Constrictibacter sp. MBR-5: one gene and its partner. The protein of the gene in region 1 interacts with the protein of each later gene in a pairwise test. Links are inferred from orthologs where the notes say so. Each region holds a gene or a part of one and is shown in the gene's direction. Other genes may lie near its edges. The genes, in order: ABIE65_RS09715 and ssb.

Region 1 (9,169 bases):
GCTGCTGCGAGACCAGCCGGCCGACCACCCACGCCGATCCGACCTATGTCGACGAGGAGGTCGTGCATTACTGCGTGACCAACATGCCGGGTGCGGTGGCCCGCACCTCAACCGTCGCCCTGAACAACGCCACGCTGCCCTTCGTGCTGGCGCTCGCGGACAAGGGCTACCGCAAGGCCTTGGCCGACGACCGCCACCTGCTCGCCGGCCTCAACGTCCATCGCGGCCGGATCACCTACGCGGCCGTCGCCGCCGACCTCGGATTCGACTTCCATCCGGCGGCCTCCGCCCTCGTCTGACGGGCCGGGCGGGCTGCGGCCGGCCCGATACGTCTGGACAACATTCCCCTTCCCACGCTCCCCGACGGCGTGCCAGCATGCTGGACCAAGGACCCGACGTCAGATCGGGCCGGGCTGAAACGTCTCAGTGGGAGGAGACAAGGATGGAGTACAGGATCCGGTCGGTGCTCGTTGCGCTGACGGGGGTGGTGGCCCTTGCCGCCGGCGCACCCGAAAGCGCCACCGCGCGCGAACTCGTCTATTCCAGCTCGGTTCCAGCGAAGCATCCGGTCCATGCGACCGGGCTGGAGCCGTTCTTCAAGCGGGTGGAGGAGGCGACCGGAGGCTCGCTGACCTTCAAGCTCTTCCCCGGCGGCACGCTGGCCAGCGGCAAGACGACGCTGAACGCCATCAGCAACGGCACCGCCGACATGGGACTGCTCGCCGACGTCTACACGCCGGGCGACCTGTCCACCAGCGCGCTGACCAGCGACCTCGCCGTCCTCGGCAAGGACGCGCGCGTGATGACCGGTGCGGTCAACCAGACGCTGCTGATCGACTGCGAGCCCTGCAAGCAGGACTATCTGAAGCACAAGGTCCTGCCGCTCGCCAGCTACTCGCTGACGCCCTACTACCTGATGTGCACCGGCGCGCCGGTCGCCAAGCCGGAGGACATGGCCGGCAAGAAGATCCGCGGCACCGGTGCCATGGGCCAACTCGCGGCGGCGATGGGCGGCACGCCGGTGAACGTGACGAGCGCCGAGATCTACGAGGCGCTGCAGCGCGGGCAGGCCGACTGCGCCCTGGGCCCGGTGCCGTGGCTGAAGAGCTACACGCTGTGGGACCTGGTCAAGTCGGTCACCGACCGGCCCGTCGGCACCTATCACGGGACGAACTTCATCAACATCCGCACGGACACCTGGAAGAAGCTGTCCGCGAAGGAGAAGAAGGCCGTCCGCGAGAATCTGGCGCGCGCGACCCGCGAGATGGCCGAGGTCTACGAGAAGGACGACGCCGAGATCCGCAAGGAATCGCAGGCCAAGGGAGTCCAGTGGGTCGAGCCCGCCGCGGCGTTCGGCGAGGCGGTCGAAAAATTCCGGGAGAACGACACGAAGCGCGTGATCGAACTGGCCGCGTCCCGCGGCGTGAAGAACCCGGAGCCGATCGTCGACCAGTTCACCAAGAACGTCGAGAAGTGGACGGCCATCGTGGCCGAGATCGGCGACGGGACGTGGGGGCCGGAGCAGTGGGACAGGTACCAGGCCGCCCTCCAGCGCGAGGTGTTCGACAAGGTTCAGGACAAATAGCCGGCTAAGCGACCGAATGGGCGGGCTCCGGCCCGCCCGAAGTCCCACCGTCGATTTCTGGAGCAAGTCTTGGCCGGTCTCGAGCGCGCACTAGCGATCCTGAGCAACGTCCTGCTGGCGATCGCCGGCGTTGCCATCACCTTGATGATGCTGCACGTCGGTGCGGACATCGTTGCAAAGGCCGTCTTCAACCGGCCCATCGTCGCGACGCTGGAGATCGTGGCCTGGTACTACATGGTGGCGACCGTGTTCCTGCCGGTCGCCTACATCCAGGTCCACAAGAAGCACCTGCTGGTCGAACTTTTCACGCGGAACATGTCCGCCAAGCGCCTCGCCGTGCTGGAGGGCATCGTTGCGGTGCTGACCTTCGTCTACGTGACGACGCTGGCATACCTGACCCTGGAGCATGCGATCGCCACGACGATCGCCGGCGAGGTGCAGGACGCCACCTTCTTCGACCTGCCCACATGGCCGGCACGCTGGCTGCTGCCGCTCGCCTTCGGGACCATGGCCATCGTCCTCGTCCTGCAGGCGGTGCGCGACCTCACCTTCGGGCTCACCGGGCGCGGCGCACCGACGCCTCAGCCGAAATCCGACATGGTCGTCGAAGAAGCCTGACCCCCGCGCCCCGCGCCGTCCCCCGGAGCCGATACCCCATGGATTTCAATCTGTTCGTCGGCCTCGCGGCCATCGCCGTGCTGCTCGTGCTGATCGGTCTGCGCGTGCCGATCGGGCTGGCGCTGGGCGGCGTCTCGCTGATCGGCCTGATGATGGTGCGCAGCACCGAGGCGGCCCTCGGCATCTTCGGCGACCTGCCGTTCGAGTTCGGGGCGAGCTGGTCGCTCTCGGCGGTGCCGATGTTCCTGCTGATGGGGTCGATCGCCTATCACACCGGCCTGACGTCCAGCCTGTTCAAGGCGGCGCGACTCTGGCTCGGCCGTCTGCCGGGCGGGCTGGCGGTGGCGACGAACTTCGCGGCGGCCGGCTTCGCCGCGGCCTCGGGCTCCAGCCTCGCGACCGCCGCGGCCATGGGGCGCCTGGCGATCCCCGAGATGCTGAAGATGGGCTACGACAAGGCGCTCGCCACGGGTGTCGTCGCCGCGTCCGGCACGCTCGGCGCGCTCATTCCCCCCAGCATTCTGTTCGTGCTCTACGGCTGGTTCACCGAAACATCGATCGGCGCCCTGCTCATCGCCGGCGTCTTCCCCGGCCTTCTGACGGCCGGCATCTATGCCGCGATGATCGTCGGCCGCTGCGTCTACGACCCCAGCCTCGCCCCGCGCGTCACCGAGCATGTCAGCTGGGGCGACAAGTTCCGGGTGCTGCTCGAGATCTGGCCGATCCCGGTCCTCGTGCTCGGCGTGGTCGGCGGCATCTACAGCGGCACCGCCACGGCGACCGAGGCGGCGGCGCTCGGCGCCCTGTTCGCGGCGATCATCGGCCTGCTGCGCGGCCAGCTCACCTGGACCGCCTTCCGCACCAGCGTCGTCGAGGCGCTGGAGAGCACGGCGTCGATCTTCTTCGTCGCGATCGGCGCGCTGCTGCTCACGCGGCTGCTCGCCTTCGCCGGCGTGCCGACGATCATGGCCGAATCGATCGGCTCCTGGGCGATCGACCCGATCTGGCTGATCGTCGGCATCTCGATCGTCTACCTGATCCTCGGGATGTTCCTGGACCCGCTCGGCCTGATGCTGCTGACGCTGCCGGTCTTCCTGCCGATGTTCGAGGCGCTGAAGCTGGACCTGGTCTGGATCGGGGTCATCGTGGTCAAGTATATCGAGATCGGCCTGCTGACCCCGCCGATCGGGCTCAACGCCTATGTCGTGAAGGGCGTGGTCGGCGACGCGGTGCCGCTCACCACGATCTTCCGCGGCCTCGCCTGGTTCATCGCGGCCGAGGCGGTCATCATGGTCCTGCTGATTGGCTTCCCGGAGATCTCGCTCTGGCTGCCCAGGCAGATGGGAAGCTGACGCCCAGCCTTCTCGAGTTGGTCGGCGCGCGCCCGTCAGCGCCCGTCAGCGGGCGTCGCGGATCATGAAGACGCCGCCGCCGTAGCTGGCGAGCGTCTCCGCCATCGCGGGATCCTCGATCTGCCGGAAGCCCCGGCTGCGCCAGAAGCCGGCCGAGCCGTTGACCGCGACCAGCGAAATCGTCCGCAATCCGATGTCGGCCGCGTGCTTCGCGACCGCCTCGACCATCTCGACGGCGGCGCCCGTGCCGCGCAGCTGCGGCAGCAGGGCGATGTCGTGGATGTAGTAGGTATCCGGCGCCTCCGGCAGGCAGCCCAGCACGCTGTTCAGCTGCGGCGGCGAGAAGGCCCGCCACGGGTGGCTCAGGATGTAGGCGGCGATGGCGCCGTCCGCCTCCATGACCCGACAGCCCTCCGGGTGGATCTGCAGGCGGTCCGCGAAGACCGCCTCGTCCTCGGGATGCTCGGTGTGGACGCGGTCGGCGACGGCCTTGGCCGCCGCGAGATCGTCCTTGGTCATTGCCCGCCAGCGGCTCATGCCGTCCTCCGTGCCCTTGGGTGTGCGGCGGCATAGACCGCCATCATCCTGTCGGCGTCCACCGCCGTGTAGCGCTGCGTCGTGGAAAGCGAGGCGTGGCCCAGCAGTTCCTGGATGGCGCGAAGGTCGACGCCGGCACCCAGGAGGTGGGTCGCGAAGCTGTGCCGCAGGGCGTGCGGCGTCGCCGTGTTGGAGAGGCCGAGCAGCGGCCGCAGGCGGCGCATCTGCCGCTGCGCCACGGCTGGATTGAGCGGCCCGCCGCGCGCCCCGACGAACAGCGGTCCCGTCCGCTCCAGCGCGAAGGGGCAGGCGGCGAGATAGGCCGCGAGCAGGTCGCGCACCAGCGGCAGGACGGGGACGACGCGCTGCTTGCGCCCCTTGCCGGTGACGGTCAGCGCGTCGCCCGCCGGCGCCTCGCCGCGCGTCAGGGACAGGGCTTCGCCCAGGCGGAGGCCGCAGCCGTAGAGCATGGCGAACAGGGCGGAGTCGCGCCGGCCGATCCACGGCGCGTCCTCCATGTCGCCGGCGGACTCGAGCACCGCGGACGCCTCGCCGCGCGTCAGGGGCTTCGGCACGCCGTGCGGCAGGCGCGGGCCGCGCACCGCGGCGAGCGCGCTCTCGTCGATGGCGGCGCTGCGCCCGAGATGCCGGAAGAAGCTGCGGACGGCCGACAGGGCGCGCGCCCGGGTTCGTGCCTCGGCGCCCTCGCCGGCGCGCCGCGCCAGCCAGCCGCGGATGTCGGTCGGGCGCATCCGGCCGAGGGCGGCCACGTCCGGGGCGCCGCCGAGATGGTCGGCCAGGAAGCCGAGGAAGCTCAGCAGGTCGTGTTCGTAGCCCCGCAGCGTATGAACGGAGAGCCGCCGCTCGGCACCGAGCCATCGGCGCCAGTCCTCCATGGCCGCGGCGACGTCGGCGGCGAGCGGCACGTGCGCCATCGTCAGGCGGGGCGCGGCAGGTCGAGCCAGGTCCGGATGCTGTGTTCCACGGTGCGGCCGAGGAAGCTCAGCAGCTCGGTGCCATGGCTCGGCTTGAAGAAGTCCGTCCGGCGCGAGCCGATGGCGAGCATGCCCTCCGGGGTCATGCGGCTGATCTTCAGCCGGATCAGCGCCTCGGAGCGGATCAGGCCTGCGGCCGGGCCGAAGGCGGAGAGGTTGCCGGCCTCCGGACCGCTGCGCAGCGCGATCTCGCGGTCGATTCCGATGGCGGCGTCGATCTCGCCCGGCGTCAGCACGGACAGGGTGCCGCGCACAGTGCGGGGCATCGTGTTGCCGTCGCTCTCCACGCACAGGCCGACGACGTCCGCCGCCAGGGCATGGCTGAGTTCGTGGGTGATGATGTCGATCAGATGTTCGAAGCTGCGCGCCGCCAGCATCTTCAGCACGGCCGCATGCACCCGGCTCTGGCTGGAGAGGTTGCCGCGGGTGATCCCGACCAGCTTGTCGTACTGCTCCTTCTGGCGGTCGATCTCGCGGCGCTGCCGCTCGACCATGAAGTGCTGCATGTCGACGACGGTGTCGCCCGTGCGGCGCGACGGCGGCGTCAGCACGCCCAGCAGATCCGGGTGGCGCACCAGGAAGTCGGGATGGCCGCGCAGATAGGCGGCGACCTCGGCGGCGGTCGGGGCACGCGGCGGTTCGGTTCGCTTCTCCGGCTCGTTCACCATCCCGACCTGTCCGTCCGCTCTACGGTCATTCGGCGGCCACCGGCGCGCCGTCGTCCAGGATGGACTGCCCGGTTCCCTTCCAGTCGGCCAGGAAGCCGGCGAGACCCTTGTCGGTCAGCGGATGGTTGAACAGCTGCCGCAGCACGCTGGGCGGCAGCGTCGCGACGTGCGCGCCCATCTTGGCCGACTCGACCACATGCTGCGGGTGGCGCACCGACGCGACCAGGACCTCGGTCTCGAAGGCGGGGTACTGGCGATAGATCTCGACGATCTCGGCGATCAGCATCATGCCGTCCTGCCCGACGTCGTCGAGGCGGCCGACGAACGGCGAGATGAACGCCGCCCCGGCCTTCGCCGCCAGGATCGCCTGCGCAGCCGAGAAGCACAGGGTGACGTTGACCATGCGGCCCTCGTCGGCCAGCGCGCGGCAGGTGCGTAGCCCGTCGCGCGTCAGCGGCACCTTCACGGCGACGTTCGGCGCGATCTTCGCCAGCCGCCGCCCTTCGGCGAGCATGGTGGCGTGGTCCGTCGCCGCCACCTCGGCGCTGACCGGGCCGGGGACGACCTCGCAGATCTCGGCGATCACGTCGAGGATCCGCCGACCCGACTTCGCGATCAGCGACGGGTTCGTCGTGACGCCGTCCAGCAGCCCGGTTTCCGCGAGATCGCGGATCTCGGTCATGTCGGCGGTATCGACGAAGAATTTCATGATCGCGCTTCCTTGCTGTTTGGCGGCGCCGCCGCCGGCCGTAAATGTAGCCGATGGACCGCTCCCTTGCCAGTTCGCGCCCCGAGGAATTCGTCCTGCGGCCCGACGACGCCCCGGAAACCGTGCCGGTGCTGCTGCCGTACCCGCTGGCCGGCGCCTACGATTACCGCGTGCCGGAGAAGCTTTTGCTCTCGCCGGGCGATTTCGTCGAAGTGCCGCTCGGTCCGCGGTCGGTCGTCGGCGTCGTCTGGGACGAGGGCGAGCGCGCGGATGTGGAGCCGCGCCGGCTGAAATCCGTGCTGCGGCGTCTCGACGCGCCGCCGATGCGGGCGCCGATGCGCCGCCTGGTGCGCTGGGTCGGCGCCTACACGCTGACGCCGCCGGGTGCGGTGCTGCGCATGGCGATGAGCGTCGGCGCGGCGCTGGAGCCGCCGCGGCCCGTTCCCGCCTTTCGGCTTACGGGGACGGAGATCCCGGCCGACTTCCGCCAGACGCCGGCGCGCCGCCGCGTTCTCGCCCTGCTCGGCGACGGCTTCGCGCGTCCCGCCGCCGACGTCGCGCGCGAGACCGGGGCGGGCACCGCCGTCCTGCACGGCCTGGAGCGCGCCGGGCTGGTGGAGCGTGTCGGCCTCCCGTCTCCGGCGCTGTCCGTCGACCCGGACTGGCGCCGGCCGGGACCGCAGCTGTCGGGGGCGCAGGGCCGCGCCGTCGACCTGCTGCGCGAGCGGGTCGAGCAGCGCCGCTTTTCCGCCGTGCTGCTCGACGGCGTCACCGGCTCGGGCAAGACCGAGGTCTATTTCGAGGCGATGGCCGCCGCGCTGGCAGAGGGGCGGCAGGCGCTGGTCCTCCTGCCCGAGATCGCCCTGACCGCCCAATGGCTCGACCGGTTCGCCGCGCGGTTCGGCGTCCGTCCCGGCGAGTGGCATTCCGAACTGACGCCCGCACGCCGGCGCGACACTTGGCGCGGCATCGCCGAAGGCACGGTGCGCGTCGCCGTCGGCGCCCGCTCGGCGCTCTTCCTGCCGTTTCCCGACCTCGGCGTGATCGTCGTCGACGAGGAGCACGAACAGGCCTTCAAGCAGGAGGACGGCGTCGCCTACCACGCCCGCGACATGGCGGTCGTGCGGGCGCACCTCGAAGCCATCCCCATCGTGCTCGCCTCGGCGACACCGTCGCTCGAATCCCTGCACAATGTCGAGATCGGCCGCTACGAGACCCTGCGTCTGCCGGACCGCCACGCCGGCGCCCTGATGCCGGACATCGCGGCGATCGACATGCGCCGCACGCCGCCGGCCCGCGGCCGTTGGCTCTCGCCGCCGCTGCTCGAGGCCGTCGGCGAGACGCTGGCCGCCGGCGAGCAGGTGCTGCTGTTCCTGAACCGCCGCGGCTATGCGCCGCTGACCCTCTGCCGTGCCTGCGGTCACCGTTTCCAGTGCCCGAACTGCACCGCCTGGCTGGTCGAGCATCGTTTCCACCAGATCCTGCAGTGCCACCATTGCGGCTTCGCCATGCCGCCGCCGGACGCCTGCCCCGGCTGCGGCGCCGAGGGCAGCCTCGTCGCCTGCGGCCCCGGGGTCGAACGTCTCGCCGAGGAGGTGGGACTGCTCTTCCCCGACGCGCGCACGGGCGTCATGGCGAGCGACCTCCTGGCCGGGCCGCGGGCCGCAGCGGAACTCGTCCGGCGCGTCACCGACCACGAGATCGACATCCTGATCGGCACGCAGGTCGTGGCGAAGGGCCATCATTTTCCGATGCTCACCCTCGTCGGCGTGGTCGACGCCGACCTCGGCCTCGCCGGCGGCGATCTGCGCGCGGCGGAGCGGACGTGGCAGCTTCTGTCCCAGGTCGCGGGACGGGCGGGGCGCGCCGAGCGGCCCGGCCGGGTCCTGCTCCAGACTTGGCAGCCCGAGGCGCCGGTGATGGAGGCCCTGGTCCGCGGCGACCGCGACGGCTTCGTCGCGACGGAGATGGACAATCGCCGCCGCAGCGGCATGCCGCCCTTCGGCCGTCTGGCGGCCCTGATCCTATCCGGGCCGGAGGCGGCGGAGGTCGAAAGCTCGGCGAAAGCGCTGGCGCGCACCGCGCCGCACGGCCCGGACCTGCGCATGCTCGGCCCTGCGCCGGCGCCGCTCGCCCTGCTGCGCGGCCAGCATCGCTGGCGCCTGCTCCTGCAGACGGCCCGGCACGTCAACGTCCAGGAGGTGCTGCACCGCTGGCTCGGCGAGACGCGGATCGGCCGGAAGGTGCGGCTCCAGATCGACGTGGATCCGCACAGCTTCATGTGAACGTGATCACTTGCGCGTCCGCGCCGGCAGCCGGACGCTTCCTGTCGTAGTAGGCTTGGCCAGTCGGCGACGGGGGAAGCAATGGATCCGCTCATCGTGACCATCGTCATGCGCTCGATCGAGCGCCTGGTGGTCGTCGGCGGCGCCTGCATCGCGATCTGGTGCGGCTACCGGCTGTTCCTGGCGATGCCGAGCCGCGAGCGCGGCGCCGGCAAGCTCGAACTGCCCGGCGGCGTCTCCATCCACGTCTCCCGCGTCGGACCGGGCGTCTTCTTCACACTGTTCGGTGCTGCGATCCTCGGGTTGTCGCTCCACTACGGCATCGCCTATTCCGGCCCTCAGGGGCCATTCCCGGAAAGCGCCAACGGCAATGGCGAGCGGGTCGCCGCCGCCCGGGGCGTGAGCTACAGCGGGATCGGC
Region 2 (8,911 bases), on another replicon or contig:
CACCGACCCGCTGAACAGCGAGATCGCGATGGAAGCGGCGCCCGACCGCACGCGCTTCGCCCTCGACCGGCCGATCGTCGCCGCGCCCGGCCTGCGCTGGATCTATTCTGGCGGTGCGGTCGCACTGCTCGGATCGCTTATCGCCAGAGGTGCCGGGACCATCCTGCCCGACTTCGCCCGCGCGGCGCTGTTCGAGCCTATGGGCATCCGAACCTTCGAGTGGGCGCGCGGCCGCGACGGCATCGCGTCGGCCGCCTCGGGCCTGCGGCTGCGGCCGCGCGATCTCCTGCGGCTGGGCCGGATGGTTCTGGACGGCGGGCGCTGGAACGGCCGCGCCATCGTCCCGGCCGACTGGATCGCGGCCTCGCGAACGCCGGCGGTTCCGACGGGCGACGGACTGCACTACAGCCGGCTCTGGTACATCGGCGACGCGCCCGTACCCGCCTTTGCCGGTCCGCAAGCATGGATGGCCGGTTTCGGCAACGGCGGCCAACGGCTGTGGGTGATGCCCGGGGCCGACCTGACGGTGGTGACGCTGTCGGGCCGCTACAATGCGCCGGATGCCGCCGTCACCCCGACGCGGGTCTGGCGCGAGATCGTCCTGGCGAACCTGGACCGGCCGTGAGGCTACAGGCGGCTCCGGCTATCGGGCGTGCTCCAGAATGTTGAGCAGGCGACCGAAGGGATCGCGAACGAAGAAGCGGCGTACGCCCCAGGGTTCGTCGGCCGGACCGTATTCGACCGCGATGCCGCGGGCGCGTACCACGGCATATACGCCGTCGACGTCGTCGACCTCGATCGACAGATCCGGAACGGGCGCTCCGGAGCCACCCTCGGTGGCGATGCTGACCTGCGGTCGGGCCGAGCCGTCTGTCGCAAACGTCTGCAGCCAGCCATGGTCCATGACCAGCCGAAGCCCGAGGACCCCTTCGTAGAAATCGCGTGCCGGCGCGATATCGGCGACGGCGATGTTCGCCACGATCCGCTTCACCGTCATGGCCTCCCTGCCCTCCTTATGCCGGCGCGGACGGCGGGGTCGACCAGTTCGGGCCGACGCCCGGCCAGCCGATCGGCATGCCAGCGGCGACGGCGGCCGCCTCTTCGCCGCCGGTCGCGTCCCAGAGGCTGCCGGTGAACCGGCGGCCGTTCACCCTGTCGGCGGCGGACGAGCAGAGCCAGCGCACCGGCGGCACCATGACCTCGGGCCGCAGCAGGGCGGATCGGTCCAGACCGTTCTCGGCCGTCACCATGCCCGTGTCGGTCGGCCCGCCGGGCACCACGACGTTCACCGTGACCCCGCTGCCCTCCAGCTCCTGCGCCCAGATCGACGAGAGCGATTCCAGGGCCGCCTTCGAACAGCCGTAGGGGACATAGCCGGGCCTCAACATGGTGCCGAGCGTCGTCGTCACGTTGATGACCCGCCCCCAGCCCTGGCGGCGCAGATGCGGCATGGCGGCCCGCGTCAGGTGGAAGGCGCCGTCGACGTTCACCCGGAAGAAGCGCCGCCAGTCGTCGGCCGACACGTCGGTAAAGCTGTCGATCCGTCGGCGGTAGTAGTCCGGCCTGATCGTGCCGATGCCGACGCCGGCATTGTTGATCACGACATCGATCCGGCCGAACCGCTCGCAGGTCGCCGCGACCGCCCGGCGGCATTCCGCCTCGTCGCCGATGTCGCCGGAAAGGGCCAGTGTACGGTCGGCGCCGATGGACCCGGCCAACGCCGCGACGGCGGGATGTCGCAGATCGTGGAGGGCGAGACGCGCCCCGACTTCGGCCAGACCGCGGGCCATAGCCGATCCCAACCCGCCACCGGCGCCGGAGATCAGCACCACACGTCCATCGATCTGCCGGGCCATCGTGTTCCTCCATCGTTTTGCACGACGCTACGCCGAAGCGCGACGGAGGGAAACGGACGGTCAGCCGGGCTGGGATCCCTCCGGGGCGAGATTCCGTCCGGCCGCCCAACGCGCATGGCCGGCTGCGCGCAATTCGCAGGCCGGGCAACTGCCGCAGCCATAGCCCCAGGCGTGAAGCTGGCTGCGGTCGCCGCGATAGCAGGAATGCGTCTCCTGCACGACGAGATCGACGAGCGCGCTTCCGCCGATGTCTTCGGCCATGTCCCACGTGCCCGCCTTGTCGATCCACATCAGCGGCGTGTGCAGGACGAAGCGGCTGTCGGTGCCCAGGTTGATCGCGACCTGCAGCGCCTTGAGCGTGTCGTCGCGGCAGTCGGGATAGCCGGAATAGTCGGTCTCGCACATGCCGCCCACCATGTGGCGCAGGCCGCGGCGATAGGCGACGGCGGCGGCGAAGGTGAAGAACAGCAGGTTCCGCGCCGGCACGAAGGTCGTCGGCAGGCCGCTCTCGGCGAAACGGATCTCGGCATCGCCGGTAAGCGCGGTGTCGCTGATCCGGCCGAGCACCCCCAGGTCGAGCAGATGGTCGTCGCCGAGCCGGCCGGCCCAACCGGAAAAGGCCCTGACCAGCCGCGCCCTAACGGCGGCGCGGCAGTCGAGTTCGACGCGGTGCCGCTGGCCGTAGTCGAAGCCGATCGTCTCGACCCGCTCGAACCGCTGCAGCGCCCAGGCGAGGCAGACCGTCGAATCCTGTCCTCCCGAGAAGAGCACGAGGGCCCTCTCCGCGTTCGGAACCGGACCCGCCATCGCCACCTCCCCGGCCTGAGCGATCAATTCTCCAGCATGCGGCGCAGCAGGTCGATGTCTTCGGACAGGCCGTTGTCGCCGGCCCGCAGCTCCTCGATCTTGCGCACCGCGTGCATCACGGTGGTGTGGTCGCGGCCGCCGAACTTGCGCCCGATCTCCGGCAGCGACCGCGAGGTCAGCTGCTTGGAGAGATACATCGCCACCTGCCGCGGCCGGGCGACGGCGCGGGCGCGGCGCGGCGAGTGCATGTCGGCGAGGCGGATATTGTAGTGCTCGGCGACCCGCTTCTGGATTTCCTCGATCGTCACCTTGCGGTCGTTCGCCCGCAGCACGTCGCGCAGGACCTCCTGCGCCGTATCGACCGAAATCGGCCGGCCGACCAGGTCGGCATGAGCGGTCAGGCGGAGCAGCGCCCCCTCGAGCTCGCGCACGTTGGAGGTGATCTTCGCCGCCAGGAACTCGAGCACCTGCACCGGCACCTTCGCGCCCATCTGGTCGGCCTTCGCCTCCAGGATCGAATGCCGCAGCTCATAGGTCGTCGGATGGATGTCGGCGACGAGGCCCCAGCCGAGCCGCGAGCGCATGCGCTCCTCCAGCCCCTCCAGGTCAGCCGGCGACTTGTCGGCCGAGATGACGATCTGGCGGTTCTGGTCGATCAGCGCGTTGAACGTGTGAAAAAATTCTTCCTGCGTGCTCTCCCGCCCGCAGATGAACTGGACGTCGTCCACCATCAGCACATGCACGGAGCGGAACTGCTCCTTGAAGGCCATCGTGTCGCGGAAGCGCACGGCGCGGATGAACTGGTACATGAATTTTTCGGCGGACAGGTAGACGACGCGCCTGTGCGGGTCGCGCTCGCGGATGTGCCACGCGATGGCGTGCATCAGGTGCGTCTTGCCCAGCCCCACGCCGCCGTAGAGGAACAGCGGATTGAACGGCGGGCGCTCCGCCTCCGCGGCCCGGCGGCACGCCGCATGGGCGAACTCGTTGGGCTTGCCCGAGACGAAATTGTCGAAGGTCAGCCGCTGGTCGAGCGGCGCGCTCAGCGTGTCGATCCAGTCGTCCTCGTTCTGGACGACACGGATCGACGGCCGCGCCGCGGCATGGCCGTTCGTTCCGGCGGGCGCCGCCGGCTCGCCGGCGGCACTGGCCTCGCCGTTGGCCTCGGCCGCGTGGGTCGCCTTCCGCGCCTCCTCTTCGGCGGCACGCTGCGCCATCGCGCTGATGACGACGAGGTCGATCTCCTGGACGCCGTCGTCTTCCTCGGTCCACAGGCATCTCAGCCTGTCGCCGTACTGCGCGCTGACCCGGTCGCGGAGGAATCGGGTGGGAACGCCGATCCGGACCGTTCCGGCATCGCAGCCGACGAACGTCATCGGCTTTATCCAGCTGCGGAAGACGCCGTCGCCGAACTCGGCGCGCAAACGCCCGCGCACGCGCGCCCACTGCGCGCTTCGAACTTCCGATCGCTCCATCTGTCTATTCCTGGACCCAGGGGAGGCCGCTGGCCTTCCATCCCTCGCGCGCGCCACGATGGCGCGTTTCATCCAGGCCGCCTTCGAACCCGCCGGCGACATTGTAGCATCGGCCGTAGCCTGCGGCCGTCATCGCGATCGCGGCGGCACGCGAACGCACGCCGGACCGGCAGAGAAAATACACCGGCACGTCCGGGGACGGCGCCACGGAACGAACCGCCTCCTCGAATTGCGGGTTGCGCTCCATCGTCGGATAGACCTGCCAGCTGACCGCGGCCACCTGCTTGCCGAGCGGAGACAGGTCGGGCAGACCGACGAACTGCCATTCCGGCCGCGTTCGCACGTCGACCAGAACGGCGCCGCTCTCCGCGCCCAGCCCCTGCCAGGCCTTCTCGGGTGACACGTCTCCCGCGTAGTCAGCCATGTTTTGCACCTCCCGCGCAGCGCCGGTTCCGGCGCGCAGACAAAGGGTGAGCGTCGCGGCGAAACGAAAGTTCCGCCGGCGGCTATCCCAAAGCGAATGGACTAAAGATCGCCATGCCGATGAGACGAGCGTGGATTCGGCTGAATCCAGGAAGTATTCCCAGCCGACAGCGTGTGCCCGGCTAGTGCTCCCGAAGTCTCAACGTGACTTTATTCTTTGTCATTTCCGTCTCCCCAACGGACGCCCGACTTTAATGCGGGTCGCGAGGGAGGGGCAATAGATCACTTCGTGAACACCGGCAAAATCTTCAAGCATCCAATGAAATCAAGGCATTACCAGAGAAACGAAAGCGCCGCGCCCAGGTGGGGCGCGGCGCTTCGGTAAGCCCTACCGGATGAGCGCCTCAGCTGCTGGCGCCCATCTCCTTGATTCGCTTGGAAAGCCGCGAGAGCTTACGCGCAACCATGTTCCGGTGGACGATGCCGCGCGACACGCCGCGCATCAGCTCCGGCTGGACTGCAGCGAAAGCTTCCTGTGCGGCGCCCTTGTCGGCGCCGGCGATAGCCGTCTCCACCCTCTTCATATAGGTGCGGATACGGCTGGTGCGGGAACGGTTGGCGATGGTCCGGCGCTCCGTCTGGCGGATGCGCTTTTTCGCCGACCTTGAATGGGCCATGAGTCAGATGCCTCGATCACAAAAGCGAGGCGTGGTGTATAGGTATGCCCGAGCGCGCAGTCAAGGATGGAGCGCGCCGGCATGCCCCGCGACGGCCGCACCGCGGCCTCGCGTCACCCCGCCGGTCAGCGCCAGGAACGTTCGTAGGCCAGGCGCTCCTGCTTCGTGGTGTCCTGTTCCTCGAAGGCACGATGAACCGAGGACGCGAGTTCGACCGCCGCCGTCCCGAACTCGCCGCGCGACGCCGCGTCGTAGGCGCTGTCGAACTTGCCGCTCATGCCCAGGGACAGGGCGGCGACGGTGAACATCATCGCGACGTAGTGCATGTCTCGTCTCCTCGTTCCGGCCGGGTTCATCAGCCGCGTCGAGACGAATATTGATCGAAAAATCTTAAACGAGAGTAAACAGGTCGAATTACTTAGATTTACATTTACGAATATTTTCGATAAAGACTGTTTTGATTATTGCTAAAATTGCGTATTTGGCAGACTGCACGAGCATCGCGGGGCTCTCCGCCGGCCGCGACGTCAGCCTGCCGCCGCCCCCACCCGCTTGTAGAACATCGTGGTCTCCGCCAACCGGCCGTCGGGCCGGAAGGCATGGTCGGGCACGCGGCCCACCTCGATCCAGCCGCAGCTGCGGTACAGCCTGTCGCCGGCACTGCCGCTCTCGGTGTCGAGCAGCAGCAGGGTCCGGCCGGCCGCCGCGGCGGCGGCCTCCACCGCGCTGAGGAGCCGGCGGCCGAGGCCGCGGCGGCGCGCCGACGAATGCACCAGCATCTTGCCCACGTCGGCCCGGTGCGGCGCGTTGGGCTGATGCGCATACATCAGCAGCGCCGTGCCGATCAGCCGGCCTTCGGCCTCGCCGACGTGGAGGTGCGTCATGCCTTCGGCGATCGACGGCAGCTGCCTCGCCCAGAAGGCGCGGCCTTCGTCGTGCGCGAACCCGGCCATGAAGTTGACCGACGCACCGTGCACCACCGCGTCCACCAGGATGTCGGCAAGCTCGCCGAGGCGCGCCTCGGCCTCCACGGCATTGAGGGTGCGGATGGTGATGTCGGACGAAAGAGTCATGGCCGCACGGCTCCATGGCTGATGACGACGGCATAGCGCACGGGCCGCCGCGTCGGATTGCGGAAAAGGACGGGACGGTCGAAGCGCATGAAAAGACAATCGCCGCTTTCCAGCCTGTAGGCGTCGGAACCGAGTTCCACCTCCAGCGCGCCGTCGAGCGCCCAGACGTGCTGGTCCGTGCCGGCGACGCGTCGGTTCTCGAAACCGACGCAGGCGCCCGGCGGAAGCTCTATCTCGGCGAGCTCCGCGGCGGAGCCGGTACCAGGCGGCGAGACGTTGCGCCGCACGTACCCCGAACCGGGATCCCGCCACACCTGCTGCTCCGCCCGCCTGACGAGCGGCCGGCCGGCCGCCTCCGCCGCCGCGAACAGGGCCGACAGCGTCACCCCGAGACCGCCGCAGATCCTGTTGAGCAGTTGCGCCGTGGGGCTCGACTCGCCCCGCTCGATCCGGGAGAGCATCGCCCGGCTCACCTCGGCGGCAGCCGAGAGCGCGTCGAGCGTCAGTCCGCGCTCCGCCCGCAGCGCCCGAATGCGCGCGCCCAGCCGGTCGTCGATGTCCAAGGCATCCATACTCATATCTGCATCATATATTCCACTATAATGGAATCAAGCCGGCGCCTGCGCCCCTTGTGGGAAACCCGTCATGGCCAGCGCAGCCGCGGCGGTGTAACCTGCCTCGCTCCCATCACATCTCCTCTCGCGGGTTCCCATGGCAGGCAGCGTCAACAAGGTCATTCTCGTCGGCAATCTCGGGCGCGATCCCGAGATCCGGCACCTGCAGAGCGGCGAGAAGGTCGCCCAGCTGAACCTCGCGACGTCGGAGAACTGGCGCGACAAGGCCTCCGGCGAGCGGCGCGAGCGGACGGAGTGGCACCGGGTGGTGATCTTCAACCCGAACCTCGCCGACATCGCCGAGCGCTTCCTGAAGAAGGGCTCCAAGGTTTATGTCGAAGGCCAGCTTCAGACCCGGAAGTGGCAGGACCAGTCGGGCGTCGAGAAGTTCACCACCGAGGTGGTGCTCTCCCGCTTCCGCGGCGAACTGACCATCCTCGACAGCCGCGCCGGCGGCCCTGGCGGCGCCGGCGAAGGCGGGTCCGGCTACGAGCCCGACCGTGGCGGATACAGTGGCGGCGGCGGTGGTGGCGGTGGTGGCTTCGGCGGCGAGTCCTCCTTCGGCGGCGGCAGCCGTCCCGCCAGCGGCCGCACGCCCCCGCCGGCCGACCTGGACGACGACATCCCGTTCTGAGCCGGGTGGCGTTCCGAGCCGGCACGGGTACCGCGCCGCCCCGGAGCGGCGTTTCCCGGAGGCGTGATATCTGCTACTAGACGCACCACCTTATTGTCCGGCGCTGCCGGGCCGGCCATGGTCGCCATCTGACGGGCCGTCGCGGCACCGACACCGAAACAATTGGGCCGGACTGCGGACCACGCCGCCCGTAACGGAGGCGACCGCAGCAGGGCCGGGACACAGAGCTTGAGCGAGACGCCCCCTACCCCCATCGATCCGCAGGACATCAAGCCGGTCACGATCGAGGAGGAGATGCAGCGCTCCTACCTCGATTACGCGATGAGCGTGATCGTGTCCCGCGCGCTGCCCGACGTCCGCGACGGTCTGAAGCCTGTACATCGCCGCATCCTCTACGCGATGCTGGAGGGCGGCTACGACTGGGCGAAGCCCTTCCGCAAGTCGGCCCGCGTCGTCGGCGACGTGATGGGCAAGTATCATCCGCACGGCGATTCGGCGATCTACGACGCCATGGTCCGCATGGCGCAGGATTTCTCCATGCGCCTGCCCCTGGTCACCGGCCAGGGCAATTTCGGCTCGATGGACGGCGACCGGCCGGCGGCCATGCGCTACACCGAGGCGCGCCTCGCGCGGTCCGCCGAGGCGTTGCTCGCCGGCATCGACGAGAACACCGTCGACTTCCAGCCGAACTACGACGAGTCCGAGAGCGAGCCGACGGTTCTTCCGGCGCAGTTCCCGAACCTGCTGGTCAACGGCGCCGGCGGCATCGCCGTCGGCATGGCGACGAACATCCCGCCGCACAATCTCGGCGAGGTGGTCGACGCCACGCTGGCCTATATTGACAACCCGGGCATCACGGTCGAGGAACTGCTGGAGATCGTGCCCGGCCCGGACTTCCCGACGGGCGGCATCATCGTCGGCCGCGGCGGCATCCGGCAGGCCTACGCGACCGGCCGCGGCAGCATCATGATGCGCGCCAAGACGGCGATCGAGACGATGGCGCGCGACCGCGAGGCGATCATCGTCACGGAGGTGCCGTATCAGGTCAACAAGGCCCGGATGGTCGAGCGCATCGCCGAAGTGGTGGCGCTGAAGCTGATCGACGGCATCTCGGAGCTGCGCGACGAGTCCGACCGGCACGGCATCCGCGTCGTGATCGAGCTGAAGCGCGACGCCCAGTCCGACGTGGTGCTGAACCAGCTCTACCGTTTCACGCCGCTGCAGACGAGCTTCGGCGTCAACGCCCTCGCCCTCAACGGCGGCCGCCCCGAGATGCTGCCGCTCCGCGACATGCTGGCGGCGTTCGTCGCCTTCCGCGAGGAGGTGATCACCCGACGCACCGTCTTCCGTCT

What was found.
Region 2: the proteins of ABIE65_RS09715 (region 1) and ssb interact in binary tests that used the Escherichia coli proteins (3 or more experiments, as listed by UniProt). The link is inferred for Constrictibacter sp. MBR-5 from one-to-one orthologs.

The regions. Positions count from the first base shown.
Region 1 is NZ_JBEPTK010000003.1:566,116-575,284, forward strand. The notes cover bases 6,171-9,133. They hold ABIE65_RS09715 (primosomal protein N'), read left to right. Parts: upstream 6,171-6,517; coding sequence 6,518-8,749; downstream 8,750-9,133. Other genes in these bases: fsa (fructose-6-phosphate aldolase), read right to left, coding at 6,171-6,464; ABIE65_RS09720 (hypothetical protein), read left to right, coding at 8,831-9,133. Outside these bases: ald (alanine dehydrogenase), read left to right, coding at 1-299; ABIE65_RS09680 (C4-dicarboxylate TRAP transporter substrate-binding protein), read left to right, coding at 443-1,585; ABIE65_RS09685 (TRAP transporter small permease subunit), read left to right, coding at 1,655-2,203; ABIE65_RS09690 (TRAP transporter large permease), read left to right, coding at 2,242-3,555; ABIE65_RS09695 (GNAT family N-acetyltransferase), read right to left, coding at 3,601-4,092; ABIE65_RS09700 (tyrosine recombinase XerC), read right to left, coding at 4,089-5,027; ABIE65_RS09705 (DUF484 family protein), read right to left, coding at 5,030-5,755; more of fsa, read right to left, coding at 5,781-6,170; more of ABIE65_RS09720, read left to right, coding at 9,134-9,169.
Region 2 is NZ_JBEPTK010000002.1:252,361-261,271, reverse strand. The notes cover bases 6,086-8,790. They hold ssb (single-stranded DNA-binding protein), read left to right. Parts: upstream 6,086-7,022; coding sequence 7,023-7,559; downstream 7,560-8,790. Other genes in these bases: gyrA (DNA gyrase subunit A), read left to right, coding at 7,854-8,790; ABIE65_RS05175 (helix-turn-helix domain-containing protein), read right to left, coding at 6,308-6,883; ABIE65_RS05180 (GNAT family N-acetyltransferase), read right to left, coding at 6,086-6,311. Outside these bases: ABIE65_RS05220 (serine hydrolase domain-containing protein), read left to right, coding at 1-625; ABIE65_RS05215 (VOC family protein), read right to left, coding at 644-997; ABIE65_RS05210 (SDR family NAD(P)-dependent oxidoreductase), read right to left, coding at 1,014-1,856; 7-cyano-7-deazaguanine synthase QueC, read right to left, coding at 1,917-2,663; chromosomal replication initiator protein DnaA, read right to left, coding at 2,687-4,138; ABIE65_RS05195 (rhodanese-like domain-containing protein), read right to left, coding at 4,143-4,562; rpsT (30S ribosomal protein S20), read right to left, coding at 4,966-5,238; ABIE65_RS05185 (hypothetical protein), read right to left, coding at 5,364-5,564; more of ABIE65_RS05180, read right to left, coding at 5,766-6,085; more of gyrA, read left to right, coding at 8,791-8,911. UniProt on the Escherichia coli protein: Plays an important role in DNA replication, recombination and repair. Binds to ssDNA and to an array of partner proteins to recruit them to their sites of action during DNA metabolism. Acts as a sliding platform that migrates on DNA via reptation.